Regions from separate parts of the Aestuarium zhoushanense genome, predicted to be linked through region 1. Evidence: riboswitches for the same ligand, from Rfam matches in the RefSeq annotation. Region 1 holds a riboswitch; the other holds the start of a gene.
What was found. Region 1 has a riboswitch for S-adenosylmethionine ahead of AC07ED_RS00395 (hypothetical protein). Riboswitches for the same ligand answer to the same signal wherever they lie in the genome.
Positions count from the first base shown of each region.

Region 2: it holds a riboswitch for S-adenosylmethionine, as region 1 does, so the genes downstream of both, metZ (O-succinylhomoserine sulfhydrylase) here and AC07ED_RS00395 (hypothetical protein) in region 1, are expected to answer to the same signal.

Region 1 is NZ_JBWKMA010000001.1:75,456-83,689, reverse strand. It holds gene AC07ED_RS00405 (hypothetical protein) at 5-583, shown strand; gene AC07ED_RS00400 (helix-turn-helix transcriptional regulator) at 552-1,367, opposite strand; gene AC07ED_RS00395 (hypothetical protein) at 1,596-2,162, opposite strand; SAM-I-IV-variant riboswitch at 2,214-2,314, opposite strand; gene rfbA (glucose-1-phosphate thymidylyltransferase RfbA) at 2,555-3,454, opposite strand; gene rfbD (dTDP-4-dehydrorhamnose reductase) at 3,451-4,320, opposite strand; gene rfbB (dTDP-glucose 4,6-dehydratase) at 4,317-5,369, opposite strand; gene rfbC (dTDP-4-dehydrorhamnose 3,5-epimerase) at 5,373-5,933, opposite strand; gene AC07ED_RS00370 (mannose-1-phosphate guanylyltransferase/mannose-6-phosphate isomerase) at 5,952-7,397, opposite strand; gene fcl (GDP-L-fucose synthase) at 7,407-8,234, opposite strand, start outside.
Region 2 is NZ_JBWKMA010000004.1:161,222-169,455, forward strand. It holds gene AC07ED_RS03090 (beta-glucosidase) at 1-864, shown strand, start outside; gene AC07ED_RS03095 (hypothetical protein) at 865-1,263, opposite strand; gene AC07ED_RS03100 (alkane 1-monooxygenase) at 1,300-2,325, opposite strand; gene ftsY (signal recognition particle-docking protein FtsY) at 2,443-3,609, shown strand; gene AC07ED_RS03110 (DMT family transporter) at 3,635-4,537, shown strand; gene AC07ED_RS03115 (inner membrane-spanning protein YciB) at 4,539-5,138, shown strand; gene AC07ED_RS03120 (Dabb family protein) at 5,131-5,418, opposite strand; gene AC07ED_RS03125 (glutathione S-transferase N-terminal domain-containing protein) at 5,415-6,113, opposite strand; SAM riboswitch at 6,207-6,283, shown strand; gene metZ (O-succinylhomoserine sulfhydrylase) at 6,335-7,513, shown strand; gene folE2 (GTP cyclohydrolase FolE2) at 7,621-8,234, shown strand, end outside.

The DNA.
Region 1 (8,234 bases):
ATCAATGAAGCGGCTAGAACTAACCCTTAAGGCGTTCTCCCCCGAATTTGCAGTGTTTGGCGTTTACTGCGTCGCCTTTTTGCTGGTCCAGTATGTCACTCGCCCGCTGCAGGATCTTATCGCGCCGACGCTCGTGGGGACTTTGCTCTTCCTGCCTCACGGTGTGCGGGTAATCGGCGTCTGGCTCTTTGGGATCCGCGCGATCCTGCCGCTCATTGTCGGTGAGGCGCTTTGCATACACTTCCTAGGCTTCCTAAATTTGCCACTCGTCCCACTTCTACAGGGCGCAGTGGTCGGTGGCGTATCCTGCTTCCTCGCCTTTGAGATCTTCCGTGTCGCGGGTCACGACCTCTATCTCGACGGCGGCGGCACGCGGGCCTCGTGGCGGATGTTAATCCTGCTCGCGGGTGTTGGATCCGTATTCAATTCTCTCGGTCACACGATCGCCTACCGCGATACGTTTTCCTTTGAGGATGATCTCGTGCAGCTGCTATCGTTTCTGATCGGCGACATCGGCGGGACCTTTGTCCTCCTCGTCGTCTTGGTCTTTTTTAACCGATCTCTGCGTCGGCTGAAGATTTAGTGAAGGCTGCCTTGACGCGCTCTTCGTTGTCTTGGTCGACATGGAGCTGGTTCATGAAGCTCAGCTTTGCCACGGCCTGAGCCGTGGTCAGCACGTCGAGTGCATCGCGGGCCGACTTCAGGTGTTTCTCGACCGTCGAGAGGGTAACACCGAGGATGATGGCGATTTCCTGTCCCGTTTTGCCGCGTGCAATCCAGCCCAAAATCTCGCGCTGTTTGGCGGATAGTCGACCTTCATTCGAGGGGAAGGGCAGGGACCGCGCCTTGAGGTCGAAGGTGTTCCAGATCGCCTCAAGATCTTGTTGGTAAGAATTCCAGATGAAATCGACGTCGTGTTGCGTCATCCCTCGGGCGGCACATATGGAGGCCACAGATTTTTGCCCAGGAAGGGCATTGGGGAAACTTGCGGTGTAGCCCGCGGTGACGCCGAAGCGCGCGTTTGCCTCGAGTAAATCTCCGGCCGAGGCAAGCGCCTCCTTTGGGAGGTTTGCGACCTTTGACCAACTCACGAAGCCTGTATTGTAAAACGACCATATGAAAAACGGGGATCTCTTAAACTTGCCACTCCGGATGAAGAAATCGGAGTACTCGGGGTCGTGGTTGCTGAGCACCATGTAGTCGGCCTCGTCGCCGAGGTTCCTACCGGAAGTGAAGTGGCTCCGCCCATACATCAGCCGCGTGAACCGGTAGCTGGCCATTGCCTCACACAGCTTCTGCCACGCGCTATCGAGGGTCTCTGCGGTCATGATGGCATTTAAGATGCCGACGGTATTGGTATTATTCACGGGTGCTATTGGGTCCAGGTCTCATCGCTGGACTCAGCTTATCGGCAAAGCAGACCGCTCCGGCCAGACTATATTGCGTAAGAAATTTGTTCTATTCGTATAGCGCGATAGGCAAACTGAATTGCGTGGAGCACTTGATCGCTGGCGGGGGGTGACGTGATAGCAAAAACTGGGCTTGCATGGCGAGGAAACGCCACGCCGATTTGCTTCGGATGAGGCCGCGTCTCGCTAACTCAACGCCAGTGACACCTGATCCGTGCGACGCGCGATTTCCTCCGCCAATTTCCCCAGAAATCTGGCTGCGCTGACTGTCGCCGTTGCGTGCTTCGGGCTTGAGGGGTGTTCGCGCATTTCCAGCCCCAGCTCAGGCAGGTCGCCGCCGCCGAAGATGAAGTGGCTCGAAATCCCGAAGAGAGTGGCGAGGAGGTCATGAGCCTCACATTCGGTGTGGTGCAGGCTGCGCCAAGTGACCCACTCGGGCGTCTCGCTCTCAAATGGCTCCCACAGCTCCGCCCCCGAAAACCAACCCGCGTCGATCATCTGCCAGTGCAGCGGCTGGGGGATCACCTCGTGGGCGCCCGCGCCCCAGAGGCTGTCTAAGACCTCGGGTCGTATGAGTGGCCGGGGAGTGTAGGGCGCGTCGGTGCGCAGCAGGATTTTTCCAGACGGCTGGCTGACGGGCAGGAGCCTGCGGTGTGGTCGCAATAATTCTGGCGGCTCGGCCAAGGTCTCGGGCGAGGTCGCAAAGAGGCTTGGTGCCACGAGGACTGATTTTAAGAGGGTGCGTCGATCCATGGTAGTTACTCCGGATGGTTGCTCCATCCGGTGGGCATGGCTTCGCATTTGGAGGTACTCTTTCGTTGCACGTGGCCACATCCCCTTGCGGAAACCACCTTGCCAAGCGGGGCAGGTTGGTGCGGGCATCGGCCCGGCTCTTGATGAATGACGTGAAGGTGACGTGTGAGTCGGTCGGTGTCAATCGGAGTAGGGCAAAAAAACCGGCCACTGGGGCCGGTTCGACTGTGTATAAAAGCGGTGAGAATGCCTGATAACGAACTCTATTGGGGTGTCGGCTTTAATCGACAGTGAACTGCCTTAGTTCAGCGCGCGAGACGGTTTAGCCGTTGTTTTCGTCCAAATCGATGCGAAGGCGGCCACGGAGGTAGTAGGCTGTAAAACAAGCGTTATTACTCATCAATCGACACCACTTTTTTTGCTTGAGCCAGATTGCCCAAGTAATCACCATAGGCATTCTTACCGAATTTCTTGGCGCGAGTGTCAAGCTGGGATGCATCAATCCAGCCCATCTCGAATGCCACCTCGTCGGGGCTGCCCACTTGCTGGCCTTGGCGTTCGGTCAGCGTGCGCACGAAGTTGCCGGCGTCAAGCAGGCTGGCGTGGGTTCCGGTATCGAGCCATGCGTATCCGCGCCCCATTTTTTGTACGTTAAGAATGCCGTCGTACAGGTAGCTTTCTAAGAGCGACGTGATTTCCAGTTCCCCGCGAGCGGAGGGGCGCACGGCGCGGGCGCGGGCGGGCGCTGTACCATCAACGAAGTAGAGCCCCGTGACGGCATAGTTCGAGGGCGGCACGGGCGGCTTTTCGATGATGTTTTTGACCGTGCCATCTGCGTCAAAATCCACCACTCCATAACGTTCGGGATCTGACACGCGGTAGCCAAACACCGTGGCGCCATCGGTGGATTGATCTGCCTCTTGCAGAAGGTTTGGCAGGCCGTGGCCAAAGAAAATGTTATCGCCCAATACCATGGCCGCGGGGCTGCCAGCCAAAAACTCTTCAGCCAAAATAAAGGCCTGAGCCAACCCATCGGGGCTGGGCTGCACCTTATACTGCAGCGTGACGCCCCATTGGCTGCCATCGCCTAGCGTGCGGATGAACTGCTCCTGGTCATGCGGTGTCGTGATGATCATGATTTCGCGAATGCCCGCCAACATGAGCACAGTTAGCGGATAGTAAATCATCGGCTTGTCATAAATTGGCAGCAACTGCTTCGAGACGCCCATGGTAATGGGATAAAGCCGGGTGCCGGAGCCGCCAGCCAGAATTATGCCTTTGCGCTGCTTCATTTTAAAACCTCTAAATCAATTAAACAGTCCTTCAGTCCAGCCTGCCAATTTGGGCGGGGCAAACCAAATACGGACATGGTCGTGTTACAATCCAGACGACCATTCAGCGGGCGAGCGGCCGGCGTGGGATATGCGCTGGATGGGATCCCATTGACGCGTGTGGATCTGCCCGACATCTCAAAAATGGTGCGGGCAAAGGTATACCAGCTGACATTGGGCTCGCCGCTGAAATGGTAGGTGCCACTCTTGCTGGGTGCATCTTGCAGCTGCTGTGCGATAGCAAGGCAAGCCGCCGCAATGGCCCGTGCCGGTGTCGGTCCGCCAATTTGGTCATCCACTACGCTGATCTCGTCGCGTGTGCCTGACAGGCGCAGCATGGTTTTTACGAAGTTCGCGCCATGGGCGGAAAAGACCCACGAGGTGCGCAAGATGGCATACGTTGCACCGCTTGCGCGAATGCCTTCCTCGCCCGCCAATTTGCTGCGGCCATAGGCGTTGGTAGGGGCGGTGGCATCATTGGGTTTCCACGGAATATGGCCAAGGCCAGGAAATACATAGTCGGTGGAGATATGTACCATGGGGATATTCAGCGCGGCACACGCTTCAGCCATTTCTGAAGGTGCCCTGCCATTGAGGGCAGTGGTCAGTGCTTCTTCCTCTTCTGCGCGGTCAACGGCCGTGTAGGCGGCGGCATTTATCACAGCACGAGGACGATGGGCGAGGATAGCGGCAGCGCAGGCGCCTGGCTGCGTCAGATCGGCTGTTTCGTGCCCGAGGGCCAGCAGATCCAGCGTCTGAGCTTCTGCCAAATACTGCAGCTCGCGCGCCACTTGGCCAGTCCGGCCAAAAACCAGCAGACTGCTCATGGCGCGGCTGTTCCAAGCCGATGACCTACACCGTTGCGGTCTAGCAACGGGCGCCACCATGCCTCGTTGTCGAGATACCAGCGCACGGTACGCTCTAATCCTTCTTCTACCGTCACGCTGGGACGCCAACCCAGCTCGTCGCGAATGCGCGTTGGGTCGATGGCGTAGCGCGCGTCATGGCCAGGGCGATCGGTGACGAAGGTAATCAAATCGGAATAAACCCCCGCCGCTCGTGGATGCAACCGATCAAGGATTTGGCAAATTGTTTGCACCAGCTGCAGGTTTGTGCGCTCGTTCTCGCCACCGATGTTATAACTGCGCCCCACCGCGCCCTTTGTGGCCACCAACAAGAGCGCGTCGGCATGATCTTCAACGTACAGCCAATCGCGGATATTGCTGCCATCGCCGTAAATCGGCAGGGCCCGCCCCGCTAGCGCATTCAGAATAACCACCGGGATCAGCTTTTCTGGAAAGTGATATGGTCCGTAATTGTTGGAACAATTGCTAAGAACGACGGGCAAGCCATAGGTCTCATGCCAGGCGCGCACCAGATGGTCTGACGCGGCTTTCGAGGCGGAGTAGGGACTGCGCGGATCGTATGCCGTGGTCTCAGTGAACTGCACGGCCGGATCTGCGGGTAGCGAGCCAAATACTTCGTCTGTCGATACGTGATGAAAGCGAAAGCCATCAGGTCGTCCTGCAGCCTGCCAATATCTGCGGGCGGCCTCAAGCATGTTGAATGTGCCAGTGATATTGGTGTCGATAAAATCGGCGGGCCCATCGATAGAGCGGTCGACATGGGATTCCGCAGCCAGATGCAGCACTATATTGGGTTGGTGCGTTGAAAAGGCCTCATCTAGTGCTGCGCGATCGCGGATATCGGCCTGCTGAAAGGCGTAAAGCGGGCTATCTGCTACAGACGCCAAGTTGGCCAGATTAGCGGCATAGGTCAACGCATCCAAGTTGACCACCTGATGCCCGCGTGCCACCGCCAGCCGCACCACGGCCGAGCCGATAAACCCCGCTCCTCCTGTGACCAGTAGCTTCATCTTTTATCCCTCAAAGGTGAATGGGCTGTCAAAGTCAGCCAGCAGCGGGGCCGCGGCGTCTTTTTCACTGAGTACTGGCGAGCTGGTTATGGGCCAATCGATGCCGATATCTGGGTCATCCCAACGCAGAGAGCCCTCGGTTTCGGGAGCGTAATAATCGCTACATTTGTAGATAATCTCGCTCTCAGGCTCGAGTGTGGCAAAGCCATGGGCGAAACCCACCGGGATATAAAGCTGTGCGCCGTTTTCCGCGCTGAGCGTATAGCCCGCCCAGCGGCCATACGTGGGGCTGCCGCGCCGAATATCGATCGCGACGTCGAAAATCGCGCCTCGTCCACAGCGCACGAGCTTGGCCTGAGCATGTGGTGGTGCCTGAAAATGCAAGCCCCGCACCGTGCCCACAGCCGCGGAAACCGAGTGGTTGTCTTGGACGAAAACGGCATCGATACCCAAGGCAACGTAGCTTCGCTTGCTATAGGTTTCGGCAAAGAACCCCCTGTTGTCGCCATGGCGGCGAGGAGTAACCAGCCGCACATCATGAAGCGCTATTTTTGCAATGCTCATTTCTAACATGTTCCTCTATTACCCTTTCGCCCCTTGCCCACGGAAATAAATATCTTCGTATCGGATAATGTCGTCCTCGCCGAGGTAGCTGCCGGTTTGTACCTCGATCAGGGTGAGAGGCACCTTGCCGGGATTTTTCATGCGGTGGACGGCGCCGAGGGGGATGTAGACGGATTGGTTTTCCGCAACGAGTTTCACGTTGTTGTCGACGGTCACTTCGGCGGTGCCTTCGACGACAATCCAGTGCTCTGCGCGGTGGTGGTGGCTTTGGAGTGAGAGCGCCGCACCGGGGTAGACGACGATGCGTTTCACCTGGAAGCGCTGGCCAACGACAAGGCTTTCGTACCAGCCCCAGGGGCGGTAGTCGCGCGGGAGCGTTTCGGCCTGCGGGGCGGCTTTGGCTTTAAGGGCGGCAACGGCCTTTTTGACCTCTTGCGCACGGTCCTTGTGGGCGACCAGCACCGCGTCGGGCATGGCCACCGCGATGATGTCTTTTAGACCAATGCCGACAAGCTGCTGCGCTTCGCTTGTCGCCTGCAAAAGCGTCTCATGGCAATCAAGCGCGGTCGCGGGGCCAGTGGTCACCGTACCAAGGGTGTCTGCCTCGGCCTCGCGCCAGACCGCCTGCCAGTCGCCAAGGTCGGACCAAGCGCCCGCATAGGGGACAACAGTTAGGTTCGGCGCGCGCTCCATCACGGCGTAGTCGATGGAAATATCGGGCAATTCTGCCCATGGCTCGGGAGCAAGGCGAGTGAAGGATAGATCCTTCTCGGCAGCATCAAATGCAGCGCGGGTGGCATCAAGAACCTCGGGTGCGTGGTCGGCAAATGCTGCGAGGATCACGGATGTCGAGAAGATGAATATCCCCGCGTTCCACAGGTGCATGCCGCCCGCAAGGAGCGCCTCGGCCTTGGCTAGGTCAGGCTTTTCGACAAAGCTGCGAAGTGGCTGTGGAAGGGGGGAAAAGTCCGACGTGGGCGTCGAAAGCTCAAGCCAGCCATAGCCTGTCTCGGGGCGGTCGGGGCGGATGCCGAAGGTGACAAGCTGCCCGGCGGACGCGGCAGGTGCGGCTGCCTGAACGGCATCGCGGAAGCGGGCAGCGTCGGGGATCACATGGTCCGAAGGCGCCACCATCATCAATGCGCTTGGCGCACGGGCATCCAGCGCCAAAGCGGCGGCGCAGATCGCTGCGGCGGTGTTCTTGGCGGAAGGCTCGATCAGGATGTCGGCGGGAGAAATTTCAAGCGCGGCTAGTTGCTCGATCACGATGAAACGGAAGTCAGCAGCGGTGACGATAGTGGGCGCGGCAAAGCCATCCCCTGACAAACGACGCGCGGAGGCCTGATAGAGGCTCTCCTCTCCGGTCAGCTTGACAAACTGCTTGGGGTAGGACTTGCGCGACAAGGGCCAAAGCCGTGTGCCGGAGCCGCCACAGAGGAGAACGGGGTGAATTTGGCTTTCCATAATAACCTCTTAACGCCTGAAAGTTTTGGAATTGGCCAGAAACCATTGGTATGTTTCCTCGAGCCCTTGAGCCAATCCGATCTGTGCCGACCAGCCCATCTGGGTCAGTCGCGAGACATCCATCAGCTTTCGCAATGTGCCGTCGGGTTTACTCGGGTCGGTGACGATGCGACCCCTAAAGCCGGTGATAGCCGCAACCTTCTGTGCCAGTTCAAGGATTGAAATATCGGTGCCGGAGCCGACGTTGATGTGGCTGAGCATCGGCTGGGTGTTCGCCTCATAGTCGGCCTTCGGCAGATCAAGCACGAAGAGCGAGGCAGCGGCCATGTCGTCAACATGCAGAAACTCGCGGCGTGGGGTGCCGGTGCCCCAGATTGTCACCTCTTTGGTCCCCGATTGCGCGGCCTCGTGGAAACGTCTGATCAGGGCGGGGAGCACATGACTATTCTCAGGGTGAAAGTTATCGCCGGGGCCATAGAGGTTGGTCGGCATGACCGAGCGATAGTCGACGCCATGCTGGCGGTTGTAGCTCTCGCAAAGCTTGATCCCCGCGATTTTGGCAATGGCATAAGGCTCGTTCGTGGGTTCTAGCACCCCGGTCAGCAGCGCATCCTCGCGCATCGGCTGTGGCACAGCACGAGGGTAAATGCAGGACGAGCCAAGCTGCAAGAGCCGAGTGACGCCTGCGGAAAAGGCCTGATGGATGACATTTGCCTCGATCATCAGGTTGTCATAGATGAAGTCGGCGGGGTAGCCGTTGTTGGCGAGGATCCCACCCACTTTGGCAGCGGCAAGGATTACCACATCGGGGCGCTCCGCCTGTATGAATGACCGCAC
Region 2 (8,234 bases), on a different contig from region 1:
ATGACTGAGGCTGATATTGCGCAGGCGGCTGAGATCGCAGCGCAGGCTGATGTGGCTGTCGTAGTGATTGGGCGTTCGGGCGAATGGGATACCGAGGGTTGGGATATGGAGGATATCCACCTCCCCGGTCGTCAAAATGAATTGGTCGCTGCGGTAGCGGCGTCCAATCCGAATACGGTCGTGGTTCTACAAACGGGTGGGCCCGTCGAGATGCCTTGGGTCTCTGATGTCGCAGCTATTTTGCAAGCGTGGTATGGCGGGCAAGAAGCGGGCAACTCTATCGTTGATGTGCTCTACGGGGACGCGGAGCCCGCAGGGCGTTTGCCCCAGACCTTCCCGATCAAGCTGTCGGACAATCCAGCCCACTCGCAAGATCCTGAAATCTATCCGGGTCTCGCTGGGCATGTTCGATACGCAGAAGGGGTGATGACTGGATACCGCCACTACGACAAACACGGTATCGCACCGATGTTCCCGTTCGGCTTTGGCTTGTCCTACACTGACTTTGACCTTGGACAGATGGACCTGTCAGAGGATGGTCACGACATCATCTGCACGATCCCTGTCACCAACACAGGGGCGCGGCGTGGTTCAACGGTGGTGCAGGTCTATGTTGGCGATCTTGAGGCCTCGGTTGAACGGCCAGCGCGAGAGTTGAAAGCCTTTGCGAAAGTTGACCTAGACGCAGGTGAAACAACGACCGTTCGGATGGCGCTCCCACCACGTGCCTTCGCGTTCTTTGACGTGACCGTCGGGCATTGGCGGATCGAGGCGGGCAGCTTTACAATTGAAGCAGGGTTGTCTGCGGCAGACATCCGAAGTGTCGCGACCGTTCAGCGCGATGATGCGTTGATCCCTGTCTGATCACATACCAAAGTTATCGCAAATCAGTTCACGGGCCACGGGTGAGAGTTCATAGACAACCGTGCCCGTGGCTGTGTCGATGTCATTCATAAAGACCGCCATGAGACGACCGTCCATGTCGTAGTAGGTCCAGCATTGGGGTGTGGGGTCAAAGTCATAGACGAAACAAATCTCGCCGTCATTTTCATACCACTTTCCGGGCTCACAGGTGTTGTCATCCCAACTCCATAAAACGCGGCGGTCGGGCAGGTAGCGTTCCAATCCGTAGGGCGTTTCGCCGTCATAGCCAAAGTCGAGCGTTTTGCCTTCGACGCGGGCTTCGAATTGCTCGGCGGTGAGGGCCGTTTGTGCCGAAACGGGCAGGGCGCAGAGGGAAAGGATAATTGTGATGGTCCGCATGATGGGAGTGTCCCCTGTTTTCCGTCCGCGCTCAATTCAGGTTTTGGTGACCGACCGCCATTTTGCTGTGCGTGGATCCATGACCTTGCGCCAGAACCGTGGATACAGCGCGACGCAGGCCATAACGGGGAGCGATCGCGGTAGCATCGGGTTTTCGCCCAACTCCAAGGCAGGGTAGGGGCGGGCAGGGTGCGCGTGGTGGTCCGAATGGCGCGGCGCATTGAGCATCAGAGCGGATGAAAACCAATGCGGGCTGTTCCAACTGTGACGACCCGCAACAGGTTCAGCTTTACCATCCTCGGACACATAACGTTGGAGGCCGTAGTGCTGAACATAATCCGACATCAGTAACTGCACTTGGGCGAAACCTGCGATGGCGAGATACCAAAGGAGGCCGATCTTACCGCCAATCAAATAGGCCGCGCAGATCATCAAAAGCGCCCCGCCGATATAGATGATGTAGGGATGCCTCCACGAGCCCCGTTCCGCACGTTTCAGCCGCTCTGATTCCGCTTTGAGGCCCGCTCGGAACGATCCGACCCATGCCCGAGGAGCAAATCGGTAGAAACTTTCACCTTTTCGGGCGGAATTGGGGTCAGATTTGGTTGCGACAAACCGGTGGTGGATCAGAACATGTGCAGAGGTGTGATGCCCAAAGAGGACCGAAATATAGGCCCACATGCCCAAGTCATGCAGGAATCGGCTGCCGCGATGGATCAGTTCATGAGCATTCGAATTGCCAACCTGCCCGAGGTAGAGCCCTGTTGCCACGAACACCCCGACCTTTTCCCAACCGCTCAAGCCGTGACCCATCCCGTAAGTGACTGCACCCAATAAACAAAACTGACCAAGGGCGATTGCGACTGACAGTCGATCTGCCACAGGAAATTCGGCCTCGGGCACGGTGGGAGTGATCCGCTTCACCATTTGGTCCAGCGATGCGGTCATCAGGGTCATGTAAAGTGGCGCCAGAAGCGCCCACCATCCGCCCGTCAGTGCAGCAAGCATGATCAAGGGCAGCGGTGTCAGTGTCGCAATCGTAAAAAGGGTCATCGGACGCATGGGACTCTCCTGTTGGTGCAGTGATATGCCCCCTAATCGCGACTGACCAGTGGCGCAGGTCTTTCCATCGCCCTCCGTTGCCATTAGGTGATGGTAAAACCGGTTCAGGGCTTACTTATGTCGTTCTTCAAGAAACTTCGTGACCGTTTGACCAAATCTTCGTCGAAAATCGATGAGGGGCTGGAGGCTATTGTCGAAGAGGCAGAGGATCATCTGCCAGCCGAGGAAGAGCTTGATCCCATCGTTGAAGAGGTGATCGAAGAGCAGTCCGTTGAAGTCGAAGACGACGAGCCTGAGGTTGAGGTAGAGGACGAGCCTGAGGTTGCACCTGCGCCTGTCGCTCCGGTTCAGTTGACCGTCACGCCGATGCCATTGATCGAAGACGCGCCCACCGAGGAATCCGCGAAGCCCGGCATCTTGGGTCGTATGCTCGGTCGCAAGCCTGATGCGCCGCGCCGGACGCTTGACGATGATATGCTCGAACAGCTCGAAGAGTTGTTGATTGCCGCTGATATGGGGGTCGATACCGCGCTCCGTGTCACGTCGAGCATGGCCGAAGGTCGTATGGGCAAAAAGCTGTCGGTTGAAGAAATCAAACAGCTTCTCGCCGATGAAGTCACCCGCATCATGGAACCCGTGGCCCGTCCCCTGCCGATCTATGCAAAGAAACCGCAGGTGGTTTTGGTGGTCGGCGTGAATGGGTCGGGCAAAACCACGACCATCGGCAAATTGGCGAGCCAGTTTAAGGCCGCTGGTAAATCGGTGGTGATCGCAGCTGGCGATACGTTCCGTGCGGCGGCTGTTGAACAATTGCAAGTTTGGGGGCAGCGCGCTGGCGTGCCTGTCCTGACCGCACCCGAAGGGTCGGACCCTGCGAGTCTCGCTTTTGACGCGATGACAAAGGCACATGAGGATGGTGCTGACCTGCTGATGATTGATACAGCGGGCCGTTTGCAGAACCGTCAGGATTTGATGGAAGAACTGTCGAAAATCGTCCGCGTGATCCGTAAGAAAGACCCCGATGCGCCGCATAACACGCTGTTGGTGTTGGATGCGACTACGGGTCAAAACGCGATCATGCAGGTCGATGCGTTCCAGAAACTCGCGGATGTATCGGGCCTAGTGATGACGAAACTCGATGGCACGGCAAAAGGCGGCGTTCTGGTCGCGCTTGCTGATAAATTCGGCCTGCCGATCCACGCGATCGGCGTCGGTGAACAGATCGACGATCTTGCGCCCTTCGATCCCGAAGACTTTGCCAAAGCCTTGGTTGGTCTGAACTAAATGCCGATATTGGTCCGTCTGTCCAATGGGTGAGTGGCTCGTTTCTCTCGAAGGCACGGACCAAGGTCGGCAACTGGCGACACTGTTGGTTTTGACGGCGGCCTTGGCACATGCGGCCTTTGGTGCGTTGCAAAAGGGCAAACACGATCCTTGGGTGGCGCGTGGGTCAATTGACCTATGGTTCACGCTCGTCTCAGCCCCTGTCGCGCTGTTCGTTGTTCCGTGGCCTGAAGGCGCGATGTGGGGTGTCCTCGCTGGCGCTATGGTGATCCATTTCATCTACAAGGTGACGATGGCGCTGGCCTATGAATACGCGGCTTACACCGTGGTCTATCCCGTTGTGCGCGGCTCTGGCCCGCTGGTCACAGTGATCTTTGCCTCGGTCGTGTTTCATGAACATTTCACACTGGTTCAATGGCTCGGCGTGGCGTGCCTGTCGGGGGGGATCCTCCTTTTGGCGCTGCGTAACCTGAGCGAAGAAGTGATCGATCCGTGGCGGGTCAAAGTCGCTCTTGTTTGGGCGGTCCTTTGTGGTTTGATGGTTGCGGTCTACACGACCTATGACGCGTGGGGCATTCGTCAGGCGACCGATCCGTTCACATTCCTTGCGTGGTTCTTTTTCCTATCGGGCGTCGATATGCCCATCATCGCGATTCTGAAGCTGCGCAAATCTGGTGAACGTCCCCAAATCGGCCCGCTGATGTGGCGTGGATTTGCGGGGGCTGTGATTGGGTGGATCAGCTTTGGCGGCGTGATGATCGCGACGCGGTTGGACAAGGTCGGCGAAGCAGCGGTGCTTCGTGAAACTTCTACCGTTTTTGCGGCCTTGATTGGATGGTTCATCTTGGGTGAAAAGGTGGGGCCGCGCCGTTTGGCGCTGATGACTTTGATCGCCATCGGGGCAATCATTGTGGAAATGGGAGGCTAGAATGTCAGCAAAACCGATCAATCCGATCCTGAAACAGGTGCTGGAACTGGGGCCGACATTGGCGTTCTTCCTGCTCTACATTAAGATCAAAGATAACACCTATACTATTGCAGGCACTGACTATTCCGGCTTTATCGTCGCGGCGGTCGTGTTCATTCCCGTGCTGCTGGCAGCCATGGCCGTGCTTTGGTTTCTCACGAAAAAACTATCGCGGATGCAGGTCTTCACCGCGATCATGGTGATCTTCTTCGGTGGGTTGACCGCATGGTTCAATGATGAGGCCTTCTTTAAAATGAAGACCTCAATTGTTTACGGGCTCTTCTCGCTGCTGCTCGGTATCGGGTTGCTACGTGGTCAGAGCTGGCTCGAATATGTGATGGGAGAGTTTCTGCCTATGCAGCGCGAAGGGTGGATGATCCTCACCCGCCGTCTGACTGTGTTCTTTGCAGGTCTGGCAGCCGCTAATGAATTCATCTGGCGTACGCAGAGCGAGGAACTTTGGGTCACGCTCGAAACCTTTGCGTTCCCCGTGGTCCTGTTCTTGTTCCTCTGGTCGCAGATTGTGACGCTCCAGCGGTTCTTGATCGAAGAGCCTAAGTAAAAAAATCCGCAGCGATCCGCATGTCGCGCAGAGGGCGCACAATGCGGATCGATTCAGCGTAGAGCGGGTCAGCCTTGTAGGCCGCTAGCTGTTCGGCATCGTCAAATTCAGCATAGACAATGAAATCTGGGCCATTGGGGCTGATGGGATCAGAGTTCAGGTTTTCACCGATTTCGATATGGCGGCACTCTTTGATGTTTTCCAAGAGTTTGAGCCCTTGGAAAACGGTGTCGCGATCATCTGGTGACTTCGCTGTGAAAAAGACGATGTGACGTATCATTTTTGTTTGAACAGCCGTTCCATTTCTTCATTGGAGAAGGCCTTTTGGCGCAGTTCGGCTCCGACTTCCATCCCTTTTGCAACTTCGGGACGTGCCGCCATACGCGCCAACCACGCGGCAAAGTTCGGTTTGTCGTCAAGCGTTTGCTGCTGACCTTCCCATCCCGCAGCCCAAGGGTAGATCGCGATGTCCGCGATTGAATATTCGCCGCAGACGTACTCTTTGTCCTGAAGCTGCTTGTCCAAGACGCGATAGAGGCGGCCAACCTCTTTACGGTAACGGTCTTGCGCGTAGGGGAGCACTTGGGGCGGGGACATATCGGGCGCGTATTTTAGGAAGTGATGCGCCTGACCTGCCATCGGCCCCACGCCGCCCATTTGCCACATCAGCCACTGTTCGATCATCACCCGTTCGCGTTCTGTCGTGCCGCCGAATTTTCCTGTTTTCCGCGCGAGGTATTGCAGGATCGCCCCCGATTCAAAAATAGAGATCGGTTCGCCGTCGGGGCCATCACGGTCAACGATGGCGGGCATGCGATTGTTCGGCGCAATGGCAAGGAAGTCTGGCGCAAACTGATCGCCCGCCCCGATGTTGATTGGGATCAGGTTGTAGTCCAAGCCCATCTCGCCCAAGGCTATGGTGATCTTTTTGCCATTTGGCGTCGGCCAGTAGTAGAGATCGATTGCAGCGGTCATCTGAAACTCCTGTTCGCAAGGTGGGGTCACAATGCGCGTTTCGCGCTGGGCCGCAAGGCCGTTTTCCTTGACCAGAATGTCACAACGGCGTAACCACTCCGCCGTGGCGATTTGAACCGGATTGCGGGCCACGTTAAACAAACCGCTAAAAAGGAAACAGGCCAACCCCTGCTCCCTTTATTCGGTGTAGGGGTTTTTTAATGGCCGTAAGGAACAAAGACATGGACAAACTTTCCAAACGCACTCGCGCCGTGCATTCGGGCACCCGCCGCAGCCAGTATAACGAACTGTCCGAGGCGATTTTTCTGACGCAGGGCTTTGTCTACGAAACCGCAGAACAGGCAGAGGCCCGTTTTGTGAAACTCGGCGAAGACGAATTTATCTATGCGCGCTATGGCAACCCGACCGTTGCTATGCTCGAAGATCGTATGGCCGACCTTGAGGGTGTTGAGGCAGGCTTTGCCACCGCTTCGGGTATGGCTGCTGTCAACGGCGCGCTGATGTCCATGCTCAAGGCTGGCGATCACATCGTGTCGAGCCGCGCGTTGTTCGGATCGTGCCTCTATATCCTCGAGGACGTGCTGCAACGGTTTGGGGTCGAACTGACGCTGGTCGATGGTCGTGATCTGGATGCGTGGAAGGCTGCGATCCGTCCCGACACCAAAGTTGTCTTCTTTGAATCGATTTCGAACCCGACGCTCGAAGTGATCGACATGAAGTCTGTTGTCGAACTGGCGCATGCCAATGGCGCGATTGTTGTGTGTGACAACGCAATGGTCACGCCAGCTTATTCAATCGCTGGCGAGTTGGGCGTTGATCTCATTGTCTATTCGACCACGAAACACGTGGACGGTCAGGGTCGCTGCCTTGGCGGTATGGTTCTGGGCAAGAAAGAGCTCGTTCGGGGGCCTGTCGAGGCATACCTCAAACACACGGGCGGCGCGATGAGCCCGTTCAACGCTTGGGTCATGCTGAAATCGCTCGATACGCTATTCCTGCGCGTGGGGCAGCAGTCTGAAACCGCGTTGAAATTGGCTGATGCGCTTGCCGGTCATGCAAAGCTGAACTCGGTGAGCTACCCTCTTGATCCGCGTCATCCTCAGTTTGAGCTGGCGAAGTCCCAATATGAGGGCGTCGGCACCGTTCTGGCCATCGACGTGAAAGGCGGCAAAGAAGAATGCTTCCGTTTCCTCAACGCGCTCAAGATTTTCACGATCACCAACAACTTTGCGGACAGCAAGTCGCTGGTGACCCACCCTGCGACCACAACGCACCAGCGTTTGCCGCAGGATCAGAAAGACACGTTGGGTATCACACCTGGTTTGGTGCGTGTGTCCTGTGGCCTCGAGGATGCTGACGATCTGTTAGCAGACCTGAAACAAGCATTGGATGCCATCTGATGAGTGATCCGCGCGACGGTTCCAAGCGTATTCCCTTCGCATTTGATGGAAAACTGTCGCGCGCATCCCATATAGTGGGGCGTGCTGCACCTGCGGGAGGCTCCGACATGAATATCCACTCGTCTGACATGGACCGCGAACCGTCGCGCGAAGAAGCCGAGGCGGCGCTGGCGCTTTTGCGGCGCTGGGCAGGCGATGCCACACCCGAAGAGGTGGCAACGCTCGATCCTCTCGTGTCGCGCCTGATCCCTGGGCAAGAAGTTTCAAACTACCCAGCCCTCGCACGGGCGTACCCCGAAGATTTCGTGGTGGATGAGGACTACAAGGCGTCGATGCCTGACCTCCAGAACGGGCCAAGCAGCCTGATCAAAGGGGCAAAACAACAAATCCAGCACGTCGGGATATCGAACTTCCGTCTGCCGATCCGTTTTCACACCCGCGACAATGGTGATGTGACGCTCGAAACCTCTGTGACGGGGACGGTGAGCCTTGAAGCGGAAAAGAAGGGCATCAACATGTCCCGCATCATGCGGTCCTTCTACAAGCACTCAGAGCAGACGTTCAGCTTTGAGGTGATGGAGAACGCGCTGGACGCCTATATGGCCGACCTCGAAAGCTTTGATGCGCGTATCCAGATGCGGTTCCGTTTCCCGATGAAGGTCCGTTCGCTGCGTTCGGGGCTTGAGGGGTTCCAGTATTACGATATCGCGCTCGAACTGGT